Regions from separate parts of the Leuconostoc sp. XM4 genome, predicted to be linked through region 2. Evidence: predicted binding sites of a transcription regulator. Region 2 holds the regulator's gene; the other holds the start of a gene.
The links. Region 2 encodes Rex, which represses fermentation and respiration genes when NADH is low (regulators of the CRP and FNR family bind a similar motif). Its sites were predicted from a motif close to TTGTGAANTANTTCACAA; they were not measured.

Region 1 (6,833 bases), 420 kb from region 2:
AACCACATATTTAAGAATGCCACAGAAACAGCTGTAATAGCTAAAAAGATACTAATTTGCCAGCCAGTGGTGTTAGATAAGTTAGCGGCGCTTGCAGTCCATGGGGCCGAACCCATGGCGCTAGCCACACTTAATCCATTACCAAATGAGTTAATGATTAAAGAGATAAAAAAGAAACTAATTTTTTGTTTATATCCCAGTTGATAAAATTGACCATCTATATAGTACATTGTGTAATTTTTTCCTTAGTTGATTATCTTCTTATTATAGCATTAAGAAAGGTGCTTAAAGATAGTTTACAAAATCACAATTAAGGTATAGAATATATGCATTAGAAAATTGTGAGGAAAAAAACAATGTCAGAAAATAAAGTCGCTTTGGTAACTGGAGCTGGTCAAGGAATTGGACAGGCAATCGCAGAACGATTGTCAAAAGATGGGTTTAAGGTTGCCTTAGTTGGACGTCATATTGAAAAAGTACAAAAAGTAGCTGATGAAATTAATGAAAATGGTGGTGAAGCCATTGCTATTAAGGCTGATGTGGCTAAACGTGATGAAGTTTTTGCAGCCGTCAAAGAAACGAAAGAAAAGTTCAATGGTTTTGATGTGATTGTTAACAATGCGGGTGTTGCGCCTACGACACCAATCATGTCAGTAACGGAAGATGATATGAACTGGACATGGGGCATTAATGTTAATGGTATTGTCTGGGGAACACAAGCTGCGACAGAAGCCTTCAAGGAATTTGGTCATGGTGGCAAAATCATTAATGCAACATCGCAAGCTGGTGTGCAAGGAAATGCTAATTTGACTGCCTATGGATCAACAAAATTTGCCATTCGCGGTATTACACAAACAACAGCTAAAGAGTTAGCAGAATTTGGTATTACAGTAAATGCATTTGCGCCTGGAATTGTGAAAACACCGATGATGGAAGATATTGCTCATGAAGTAAGCGTGAACGCTGGTAAAGACGACGAATGGGGAATGGCACAATTTTCAGAAGGAATTACCTTAGGACGACTAAGTGAACCGGAAGATATAGCAAATGTGGTTTCCTTCTTGTCTAGCTCAGATTCAAACTATGTGACAGGCCAAACATTAATTGTTGATGGGGGTATGGTATTTAGTTAAATTCAATATATAACTTTAAAGGCATCTCAATTTCTTTAATTGAGGTGTTTTTTTGTGCACTAATCTAAATATGTGATTTATTGTACAATATATATATTATTATGTTAGCGCTAACAAAAGCTTTTAAATAAGGGTTTAAGAAACATATTCAAAAAAGGTTGCTTTTTAAAAAAGAATGATATATACTTATATTGTTAATAAATGAGCAAGTAAAGGAGCAAAGATTATGGCAGAAGCAATTGCAAAGAAACCCGCAAAAAAGGTTTTGACCCCTGAAGAAAAAGCGGAATTACAAACACAAGCTGAGAAGATGACTGAGGTATTGATTGAAAAATCACAAAAGGCATTGTCTGAATTTTCAACATTTTCGCAAGAACAAGTTGATAAAATTGTTGCAGCTATGGCCTTGGCAGGTTCTGAGAATTCACTTCTGTTAGCCCATGCTGCTCACGACGAGACTGGACGTGGGGTTGTGGAAGATAAGGATACGAAAAATCGTTTCGCCTCAGAATCAGTTTATAACGCTATTAAGTTTGATAAGACTGTGGGTGTTATTAGTGAAGACAAGATTCAAGGTAAGGTAGAATTAGCAGCCCCACTTGGTATTTTGGCTGGAATCGTCCCAACGACAAATCCAACGTCGACAACTATTTTCAAATCAATGTTGACAGCAAAGACACGTAACACAATTATCTTTGCTTTCCATCCCCAGGCTCAAAAAGCATCGGTTCTTGCTGCAAAAATTGTTTATGATGCTGCTGTTAAAGCAGGCGCACCGGAAAACTTTATCCAATGGATTGAAAAGCCTTCACTTTATGCAACAAGTGCGCTGATACAAAATCCTCACATTGCTTCAATTCTAGCTACTGGTGGGCCATCAATGGTTAATGCAGCTTTGAAGTCAGGAAATCCATCCATGGGTGTCGGTGCTGGAAACGGTGCAGTTTATATTGATGCAACTGTTGACACAGATCGTGCCGTGTCCGATTTGTTGTTATCAAAGCGTTTCGATAATGGCATGATTTGTGCCACAGAAAACTCAGCCGTTATTCAAGCACCAATCTATGACGAAATTTTAACTAAGTTACAAGAACAAGGTGCATACCTTGTTCCTAAGAAAGACTACAAGAAAATTGCTGATTATGTCTTTAAGCCTAATGCAGAGGGATTTGGTATTGCTGGTCCTGTTGCTGGTATGTCAGGACGTTGGATTGCTGAGCAAGCAGGCGTAAAGATTCCTGATGGTAAAGATGTACTTTTGTTCGAATTAGATCAGAAGAACATAGGTGAAGCGTTATCTTCTGAAAAGTTATCGCCATTACTTTCAATTTATAAAGTTGAGAAGCGTGAAGAAGCTATTGAGACTGTTCAATCCTTGTTAAACTATCAAGGCGCAGGGCACAACGCAGCAATTCAAATTGGTTCACAAGATGATCCATTCATTAAAGAGTATGCTGACGCTATTGGTGCATCACGTATTTTGGTTAACCAACCTGACTCAATCGGTGGCGTTGGGGATATTTATACAGATGCTATGCGTCCATCGTTGACACTTGGTACCGGATCATGGGGGAAGAATTCATTGTCTCATAACTTATCAACATACGACTTACTTAATATTAAGACCGTGGCTCGCCGCCGTAATCGTCCTCAATGGGTTCGTTTACCTAAGGAAGTTTACTACGAAGCCAATGCCATTACTTACTTACAAGACTTGCCTACTATAAACCGTGCATTTATTGTCGCTGATCCTGGTATGGTTCAGTTCGGATTTGTTGGCAGAGTACTAGGTCAACTTGAGTTACGTCAAGAACAGGTTGAAACAAATATCTATGGTTCAGTTAAGCCTGACCCAACTTTGTCACAAGCTGTTGAAATTGCTCGCCAAATGGCAGACTTCAAACCAGATACAGTTATTTTACTTGGCGGTGGTTCGGCACTTGACGCTGGTAAAATTGGTCGGTTCTTGTACGAATACTCGACACGCCATGAAGGAATTTTAGAAGATGACGAGGCGATTAAAGATCTATTCTTAGAACTACAACAAAAGTTTATGGATATTCGTAAGCGAATCGTTAAGTTTTACCACGCACGTTTGACACAAATGGTTGCGATTCCAACAACTTCAGGTACTGGATCAGAAGTCACACCATTTGCCGTTATTACAGATGATGAAACACATGTAAAGTATCCACTAGCCGATTATGAATTGACACCGGAAGTTGCTATTGTTGATCCAGAATTTGTTATGACCGTACCACAACACACGGTATCTTGGTCAGGATTAGATGCTTTGTCACATGCTTTGGAATCGTATGTCTCAGTGATGGCTTCTGAATTCACACGTCCTTGGGCATTACAAGCTATTAAGTTGATTTTTGATAACTTAACAAATTCATACAATTATGATCCTAAACACCCAACTAAGGAAGGTCAGAATGCACGCACAAAGATGCACTATGCGTCAACATTGGCTGGTATGTCATTTGCGAATGCCTTCTTGGGACTTAACCACTCACTAGCACACAAAACTGGTGGAGAATTCGGACTACCTCACGGTATGGCAATCGCTATTGCAATGCCACATGTGATTAAGTTTAATGCGGTAACAGGAAATGTAAAGCGCACACCATACCCACGATACGAAACCTATACAGCACAAAAAGATTATGCTGATATTGCACGTTACTTAGGTTTGAAAGGTGAAACAGATGCTGAATTGGTCGATGTATTGATTGCAGAAATCAAGAAGTTGGCTGCATCAGTGGGTGTCAATCAAACACTATCTGGCAACGGTGTTTCAAAGCATGACTTTGATACAAAGTTAGAAAAGATGATTGACTTAGTTTACAATGACCAATGCACGCCGGGAAACCCTCGCCAACCAAGCTTGGCAGAAATTCGTCAATTGTTGAAAGATCAGTTTTAAAAAAAGAGACCTTACAATTAAGTAAGGTCTTTTTATTTTTGACGTTTTGTTAATTTAACAACGCCCTCCCAACGGGCAGTTTGAGGGAACATGTCAATACTTTGAATGTAATCAACTTGGTAGGCTTTTGATAAATCAACCAAATCACGAGCCAAAGTTGAGGCGTTACATGAAATGTACACAAACTTTTCAGGTTGTGTGCGCAAAATTTCTCGACGCAGTGCAGTGTCTAAACCTGTGCGTGGTGGATCAACAACTAATGCATCAGCTATCCATCCTTCTGATTGCCATTTAGGAAACAGTTTTTCAGCCGTACCCACTTCATAGTGAGCATTATTAATATGATTTAAAGTAGCATTTTGATTAGCATCATCAACTGCTTCGGGGATAATTTCCATACCACGAACTTCGCCAGCCTTGTCAGCTAAGGACAGACCAATTGTACCTACACCAGCATATGCATCGACTAGTTTATCAGCGTGCGTCAAATCAAGTGCTGCCAAGGCTTGGTTATAAACTACGGACATTTGCGTATGATTTAACTGCATGAAAGCACGTGGTGATAATTGGAATGTTTTCCCGAGAACCTTTTCTTCGATGTAGTCCTTACCCCAAAGCTTAAGTGTCTCTTCGCCCCAAACGAGGCTAGTACGACCAGGATTATAATTTTGAAAAATACCAGTAACTTCTGGTAGGGCCTGATTGATTGCTTCAATCAGTGCGGTATCTCCTGGGAATCCATCTGTGTTTGTGATAAATGTTAGTTGAACTTCGCTGGTTGTCTGAGATACACGAGCAACAATAGTTTTTACCGTACCTCGATTTTTATCTTCATTGTAGATTGAGACAGATAATTTATCGAGTAACTCACGAACGGTACGCATGACTTTCATCGTGGCTGGGGTTTGTGTATGTACAACCGGTAAATCAACCAAATCATGGCTACCACGTTTATACATACCGACACTCAGTTTATCGCCAATTTTTCGAACAGGGAATTGGGCTTTGTTACGGTATTCATACGGATGATCCATGCCGATTGTGTCACGTATGTCATAATTAGACCAGCCCTTCGGTTGGAATTTTTCAAGCGATTGAACGAGTACATCTTTTTTGAAGCGTAATTGTGCTGGATAATTCATATGCTCCAATTCAAATCCACCAACACTATCTGCGAATTCATCAAGCGGTTTCACTCTATCCGGAGATTTCTCACGTATTTTCAAGACTTTAGCGGCGATATATTTTGGTTCTACTTCAGTAACCTTTACAACAGCCACTTCATCAGGTAAAGCGCCAGGTACAAATACAATCTTACGTTTAAAGTAGCCAATTCCTTCACCGTTAATACCGAGGCGCTTGATTGTTAACGGGAAGTTTTGGCCAACACGTACGTTGACACCTTCACTCGTGTTGCCTCTTGGTGCGCCAGACTTACGGGGGTCAAAGTTTTTACCATAATATGGTTTTTTACCGTTATTGTTGCGACTTTTTTGATAAGGCCGCTTGTTTTGTTCTGTCATATTCATCTTTCTGCATTGCAATGCCCAAGGTTCATTATTATGTAACCATCATAACATGATAGCATGAAAAGTCAGGAGATGGGGACTACGAATGTTTGATAAGTGTGATAATAGAGTCGATAAATGTTTTGAAATAGTAGTAGTATCCAACTTAAAGCCAACACAAAGGCAACAATCTCGAAGGTTGTTAGAGACAGATAACCTACCCATTGAAATAAAATCATACTGGTTACTAGGATTGCACAGATGATATAGGATGTTGCTTCGAATTCACGCGGTGCATTTGGTAGTAGCCAGCGGTTGCCCAACATCATAATTAAAATAAAGTAGATTAAAAAATTGGCCATTTGGTCATGCAAAATATGAAGACGTCCAGCGTTGTTTGGAAACAGACCGACACCAGCTAATGACAAAGCCGATAAATTTAGCAATATGCGCAACGTAATGAGCCGTCGGTTGTGACGCAGAATTTTTTGTAAAGGAACGAATAGATAGTCTACTAACGCCAACCAGATTAACCCAGCTAGAATCAAAGTTGCGTTAAACTGCCAAGAGTCCAGCGCATTATCAGTTCCTAAAAAACTTAGGTTATATTGCCACCACATACGCGAGCTATTTGTAACCATCGCTGTTAGTACACCGCCAATGATAGTCATTACAAAAATTGAAGTAATGAATAAGGTAGAGATTGATAACGCTGAATAAATCATTAAAAAGTTAATGATTCCGTTAAACATGGTAAATAGCGCAATTGACGTGAATAAATCAAACGATGCGGTTTGAAATAAGTAATTAATTGCCCAAAAGAATCCTGATGTCACAAAAGCTAAGATAATAGCAAAAGCTACGGTTAAAGCTGGTAAGACGCGCCAACTGGTTTTACGACGCAGCTTATCAATTTGTTGTCGTTGTTGCTGAAAGTATATTAAAAGGAACATGAAAATGCCGCTGATCTCACTTAACATAATGACGGCACTAGCGATAGAGTTGTCGCCACCCAAAGGGATACGAAACATTTTTTCCTCCACGGCATAAATTGTGAAAATGATTGCCATCACCATAGAAGGAATCAAAAAATGTCGCAACGACAATGTTTGACGTTCATTAGGATTATTTGTCTGCTGTATGATCAATTGTCCGTTTCTAAGCGTGAGATTTAGTGGTTGATTGTGTTTTAAATGTAGCTCGCTAACAATTTCATCAGGTAACGTAAGTTGATATGGTGTCTTTGACATAATTCTCTCCAAT
Region 2 (6,833 bases):
ATTTTTTTAATCGTCCGCCTTTTGTTGCGTGTTTAGCGGCAGTTTTTGCACTGCGAGAAAGTTGGGATAAAACGCTCAACTTTGCCAAAGTGCGGTTGATTTCTAACACAGTCGGTGGTGCTTTTGCGCTATTTTATTTCATTGTTCACCAACAAACACATCAAGCTGCCTGGGTTTCCATGATTCTTTTACCTCTACTTGTTATTGTTGTAATTGTTTTATTAGATGGCTTCAACTACAATAGTGGTGTTATTGGGGCAATGGCTGCCCTATTAATGATTTCATTAAACATTCCAGCTGGTGCAACCATAGTTTATGTCATTGATCGTATCATTGATACTTTCATCGGCGTGGTCATAGCAATCGCGATTAACCGATTCTGGTCACCAAAAAAAGCGACGTGAGCCGCTTTTTTAAATACCTAAATATTGCTCAATTGTCTTCAAAACGCCATCGTTTGTGTTCACATCGACGGCTTTTTTAGTTACTCTTTGTTGCATAAACGGCTCCGCATTAGGCATCACGAACCCATTTTCGTATTTAGTCAGCATCTCTAAATCATTGCCATTATCGCCAAACACCATTACTTCACTATCTAAAACATTGTAGTAATCTTGCAAAACTTGTAGTCCGGCTGCCTTATCCACACCTTTTCCTAAAACATCAACAGAGCCAAATCCTGACCCAGTTGCATGCAATTCATTGCCAAAAATATTTCTCAGCGCAGACACATGTTGATGCACTTCATTATTTGGCCACACAAAAGTAATACCCAAAATGTGATCATCAACTTGCATTAATTTTTCAACTTGCTTGACGTTGGGATAAAATTGAAAAACCATTTCCGCGACTTGACCTGTCGCATGGTTAGACACATATGTTCCTTTATCACCTGTCATGATAATAATGTTTTCCGCTGACTCCGGATTTTTAGCATTCCAGTCAATGACCTTTTCTAATTGATTAGCTGACAAATGTACTGAATACAATTGTTGTTCAAATGTTGATACAACTGCACCATTGGAACCAACAAAATCCATTTCAAAGCCATTATTAATTGTTGGGGCAAACAATTGTTGTAGATTTTTAACTTGACGCCCTGAAGCCGCAACAAAACGCATATCGCGTGTCTCCATAACTGATAAAACGCGTTCAAATCTAGCTTGACTATATTCATCATTTGCCGTTAAAAACGTGCCATCCATGTCCGACGCAATTAATTTAATTGACATTACTTGTCTCCTACTCGTAAATACTATCTTTCAATTGTACCAAAAAAGCGCCGTTAAGCGCTAATTTCATTCAAATTGTTTAAGATATTCTTGATAACCAGATTCATCAATTACCCAATCTAGTTCACCAATGTACTCAGCATGGGGATCATGGTAAGCAAATTCATGCTTAAATTTGTATAATCCATCTGAATTATCAAATTCACCAATGCCACCAAAATCGTACTCAACTTTGCCTAATTCAAGTCCCCATTTGAGCATTTCGTATTGGATAGCAGCAGGCGCATTATGCTTTCCAAATTCACGATATGAACCAGCGTACATGTACCAAATCTCATCGCCATAAGAGAATCCAAGGCCACTGGCAATAACTTGATCTTCATAATGCGCTAGATAAACACGGAATAATCCCGTACCAGCCCATAATTTTTGCATTCGTAAGAAATAGTCAATTGGTCGATGGGTAATGCCATGGCTCTTCGCCATCGACACATATGTATCAAACAATGCGCGAATGTCTTCTTCACTATCACCACTTGTAACAGTAACCCCGTCACGAAAAGCACGACGAATATCATTTCTGACTTTCGGCTTAAAATGAAGCATTAACTCATCTTCATTTGTAATGGGCTTAGCCCCTTCACCGCGACCATCATAGTACAAAACAACATTCTTACGTGGTTGAATGTTCCCATGCATATGCTTAACTTGTTTATTTCTTGTTTTAAATCCAGCATCAAGATACTTTTGATTTAATGCATCAGAATATGACACCTCAGGATCCATACGTACCAAAAATACATTATCTGGCAAAGCCGTCAATGCTTCATTAATCATTGACTTAATCAAGTCAATGTCCTCAACATCAGCTACTGGCCCTCGGCCAACATAAGCTAATAGTTTTCCTGGTACTGCTTCGACGGTTAAAATAGACATAGCGGCATCAATTTTTCCGTCAGTTTCGTGGTAAACATAAATGTGTCCCCAGTTAGATTTCAACTCTCCCCACAATGGATCTTGTGTTACTTGTCCACGGGGATTTTCACGAACGAATTGCTGATAATCAGTTACTTTTTTGGAATCATCTAAATTTAAAATAGTCATGTGAAATTATAGTCCTGTCGTAATTGAGCCGTAGTTTTCGATGAAATAAACTAACGTCTGTAATTCATTTGTTAAGTCAACGTTTTGCACACGAACACCAGTTGGAACAGTCACACGTACTGGTGTAAAGTTCAAAATACCTTTGACACCCGTTTCGACTAACTGGTTGGTAATTTCTTGTGCAACACCTTGTGGAACCGTTAGAATGGCAATATTGATACGTTGTGCTGTTATTTGCTCTTGTAACTCTTCCATTGAATAAATTGGTACACCTGACAAAATTGTGCCTGTACGCTTTTCGTCTGCATCAAATGCTGCTGCAATACGCATATTTGATGATTGATGGAAATTAAAGTTTAATAAAGCTTGTCCAAGATTACCAGCACCGATTAAAGCCACATTAATTAAGCTGTCTTGGTCCAATACATTGGCGAAAAAATCTAAAAGCGCTTTGACATCATAACCGTAGCCACGCTTACCTAGCGCACCAAAATATGAAAAATCTCGACGAATTGTTGCCGCATCGAACTTAATAGCTTCACTCAACTCTGAGGAAGAAATTCGTTCCTTGCCAGCATCATGTAAAAATGTTAGATAACGAAAATATATAGGTAGCCGCTTAGCAGTTGCACGCGGTATTTTAGGTTGTTGAGTCATAATTATCTCCATTAATTAAACTTGTGAACTTTTGCATAACTAGTATACCATATATAAAAAAGGTTTTACCAAAAGATAGTGATGTTTTCACAATGATGTCAGGATTGTAACAATTCAAAATCCAATCCCGGATCCGTGTTTAAATCTAAATCAGCAAAAATATTTTTCTTGTAATTCCAATAACCCGCAGCACCAATCATTGCTGCATTATCCCCTGTATACTGCATCGGAACAGGGATAAATTCTGTCTTTGGAAAATCGTTTAATAGCATAGTCAATTCTTCACGTAATTGAGAATTTGCGGCGACACCACCAGCTAATACAAAACTTTTAACAGGAAAATTTTCTAATGCTCGTTTTGTCCGACCAATTAATGCATCAACAACAGCATTTTGAAAGCTAGTCGCCAAATCATTCTGATTGATTGTTTCCTCTTTTTGATTGGCGTGATGTACATAATTAATTACCGCACTCTTCAAACCAGAAAAACTAAAATCATAGTTATCTTCATGTGCCATGGCAGTTGGAAATTTAATGGTTGGTTGGCCTCTATGAGCCATCTCATCAATTGTCTTCCCAGCAGGATACGGCAAATTTAATAGCCGCCCAACTTTATCAAAGCTTTCCCCAGCTGCATCATCACGTGTTTCGCCAATGACTTCAAATTGGTTTTCTTCACGCATCAATACAAGTTCAGTATGTCCACCAGAAACCATTAATGCCATCGCTGGATATTTAATTGGCTTGTTAAAATTTGCCGCCGCAATATGACCTGCTAAGTGATTAACTGGAATAACTGGCAAACCATGCGCCAGAGCAAATGTTTTCGCCCCCATTAAACCAACTAATAAAGAGCCGACTAGTCCCGGCCCATATGTCACAGCAACCGCATCAAGCGCTTTGGGTTCTACATGAGCCGTGTTTAAAGCATCATTTAGTACCCGAGTAATCCATTCAATATGATGTCTACTGGCCACTTCAGGAACAATACCACCAAAGCGTTGATGTGAATTAATTTGGGTAGCCACACTGTTGCTTAGCACAATGTGACCGTCTTCAACAATGGCGACACTTGTTTCATCCGCACTTGATTCAAAGGAAATTATTTTAGTCAATTTTTTTCTCCATCATAATTGCATCATCACCATTTCTATAATATTTTTCACGACGATAATACTCTGTAAATCCCAGCTTTCTATATAATGCTTGGGCGCCACCATTTTGTGCAGATACTTCAAGCAAAAATCGAGTAACTTGCTTCATATTAAAAATATGTTTAAAAATGTTCTGTGCCACACCTTGTTTTTGATAATCAGGATGTACTGCAACACTAACAATTTCAGCTTCATCAAGTATTGTTGTGACACCAACAAAGCCACCATCCCCGATAAAATAAGCTGTCCTGGGACTAGCTAAATCATGTTCAAAAACGCTTTTGGGCCAAGGGGATGATCCAAAAGCAGCATCGGCTATATGCCATATCAAGTCAATATCTTCAGTTGTTGCTCGTCGAATCATCAAAGTGTAATGCCATTGATACCGCATCTTCGCGATTATCGAGGTAATATCCTTTCTTAATACCTGTTTGCTTATAGCCCAGTCGTTCATACAATGCCAGTGCGCCCAGGTTGGACACTCTGGCCTCCAGAGTCATTGATGACACACCTGTTTTTTTAGTAAACAATTTTAACTCTTGCATGAGTATCGTGCCTAAGCCGCTATTTTGCCATACCGGTAGGACAGCTATATTAGTAATGTGCATGTCATGAATGTCAGTGCGCAAAGCAGCACCAGCAAAACCAACAATTTGACCACGCCGTTCAATGACTAAATACAGTCGGACATGCGGACGTGACAGTTCACTCACAAAATCACGTAAAAGCCATGGTGCTGAACCATTATAAACTGCTTCTTCAATTTTTATTAGCATATCGATGTCTGACATCGTAGCTCGCCTTAATAAAAATGTTGTCCCTTGGACATCAACGACTTTTTCGGTATATTTTGGCAAACTATTTAATAAATGCTTTGATTTTCTAAATTTCAAAAACATAGTTTTCTGGTTTATCCTCACCAGGATGAGCAGCAATCCAGTTCAGCTCTGCTTGCGTTTTGCGTAGATAATTTGGATTAAAATCCTGAATATTCTCTGTAGGTGTTTCTTGCAATCCAAGTGTTACAAGACCCACCCCATCCGGTAAACTCTCTTCTGGTGACAAAATTTTTGCGCGCTCACCAAAAAGCGTTTGCATTTCATCGCTAAATTCTGAGGTGTCACCCAGAAAAGTAATTGGTTCGTCCTTTGCTTCCAAAAAAGCAAATAAATTTGTAATTGGCTGATGAGATTCAGTAAATATACTCACACCATTTTGATATACACCAGCAAAAACGTTTCTATTGCGGGCGTTAAATAATGGTACCACTAGCCCGTCAGCTTTAACTTGTTCCGCTAAAATTGCTAAGCTAGATACACCACATAATTCAGCACCCAAGGTATCGGCTAAAACTTTTGCCACTGTGACACCAATTCTTAATCCCGTAAACGATCCTGGCCCTTGAGCCACAACAACACGATCAATATCTTGTAGTGTCCAATTTTCAGCAGCCACAATATCTCGAATGGCTGGTAGCAACTGAATGGAATGGTTACGTGCTACATTGGTAGTGAAAACGTTTTTTACGCTATTATGTTCTGCCAAACTCACTGTTAGTGGTTGGTTACTTGTATCAAATGCTAAAATCTTCATAAGTTTAATTTTATCACAAATAATAAAACTTGAATGAGAATTGTTATATTTATTCGTAATCATAAAAACCGTTATAGAGCACAAAAAAAAACGCCAATGGCGCTTTTTCTAAATATTACTTTGTTGCTTCCTTAACTAACTCAATCACTTCGTCATTCGTTTCAACGTCCAATGCTTTTTCAGCCAACACTTTCATGTCAGCTGTATTGAGCTTTTTCATCAAGGAACGAGTTTGCAAAACAGATGGTGCACTCATTGAAAACTCATCTAATCCCATACCCACTAATAGTGGTACTGCCACAGGATCACCAGCCATCTCACCACACATTGCGACAAACTTGCCCTCTTTGTGTGCAGCTGAAATCACAGTATTAATTAATCGTAAGATAGACGGATTATATGGTTGATACAAATACGCCACACGATCATTTCCACGATCCGCAGCCATTGTATAGGCAATCAAATCATTCGTACCAATGGAGAAGAAATCAACTTCTTTGGCAAATTTATCGGCTAAAATTGCTGCAGCTGGAATTTCTATCATAATGCCCAACTTAACTTCACCCGTAGCCACACCCGCTTTTTCAAGCTTTTCACGTTCTTCAAGGTAAATTTTTTTAGCAGCACGGAATTCGCTTAATGTTGCAATCATTGGGAACATAATCCATAAGTTGCCAAACGCAGATGCCCGTATCAATGCACGTAATTGCGTGCGAAAAATATCAGTCTGATCCAATGAAATACGAATGGCACGATAACCTAAGAACGGATTCTCTTCTTCAGGTAATTTCCAATAATCAAGATGCTTATCGCCACCAATGTCCATCGTACGAACTGTAACGGGCTTGTCACCCATTTGTTCGACAACAGATTTGTAAGCCTCAAACTGTTCATCTTCGGTTGGTAAATGATCAGATTCCATATACAAGAATTCTGTTCGATACAAACCAACGCCTTCAGAACCATTGTCTAAAACAGCTTGCATATCTTTTGGTGCGCCAATGTTAGCACCAACGATAAATTCTTTACCATCAGCAGACACTGATTTCTCATCTTTTAACTTAGCCCATTCCGCACGTTGTGCGAAATAATC

Region 1: the regulator Rex is predicted to act here: its motif matches at 1,204-1,221, upstream of adhE (bifunctional acetaldehyde-CoA/alcohol dehydrogenase).

What each region holds. Positions count from the first base shown of each region.
Region 1 covers NZ_CP134507.1:122,850-129,682, forward strand. Annotated here, with positions in the region: gene RHP64_RS00685 (DUF6198 family protein) at 1-230, opposite strand, end outside; gene RHP64_RS00690 ((S)-acetoin forming diacetyl reductase) at 357-1,133, shown strand; gene adhE (bifunctional acetaldehyde-CoA/alcohol dehydrogenase) at 1,360-4,062, shown strand; gene rlmD (23S rRNA (uracil(1939)-C(5))-methyltransferase RlmD) at 4,095-5,585, opposite strand; gene RHP64_RS00705 (AbrB/MazE/SpoVT family DNA-binding domain-containing protein) at 5,657-6,820, opposite strand.
Region 2 covers NZ_CP134507.1:1,737,165-1,743,997, forward strand. Annotated here, with positions in the region: gene RHP64_RS08795 (FUSC family protein) at 1-404, shown strand, start outside; gene RHP64_RS08800 (HAD-IIB family hydrolase) at 414-1,232, opposite strand; gene RHP64_RS08805 (lipid II:glycine glycyltransferase FemX) at 1,299-2,336, opposite strand; gene RHP64_RS08810 (redox-sensing transcriptional repressor Rex) at 2,343-2,993, opposite strand; gene tsaD (tRNA (adenosine(37)-N6)-threonylcarbamoyltransferase complex transferase subunit TsaD) at 3,092-4,108, opposite strand; gene rimI (ribosomal protein S18-alanine N-acetyltransferase) at 4,101-4,511, opposite strand; gene rimI (ribosomal protein S18-alanine N-acetyltransferase) at 4,489-5,046, opposite strand; gene tsaB (tRNA (adenosine(37)-N6)-threonylcarbamoyltransferase complex dimerization subunit type 1 TsaB) at 5,030-5,740, opposite strand; gene ptsP (phosphoenolpyruvate--protein phosphotransferase) at 5,856-6,833, opposite strand, start outside.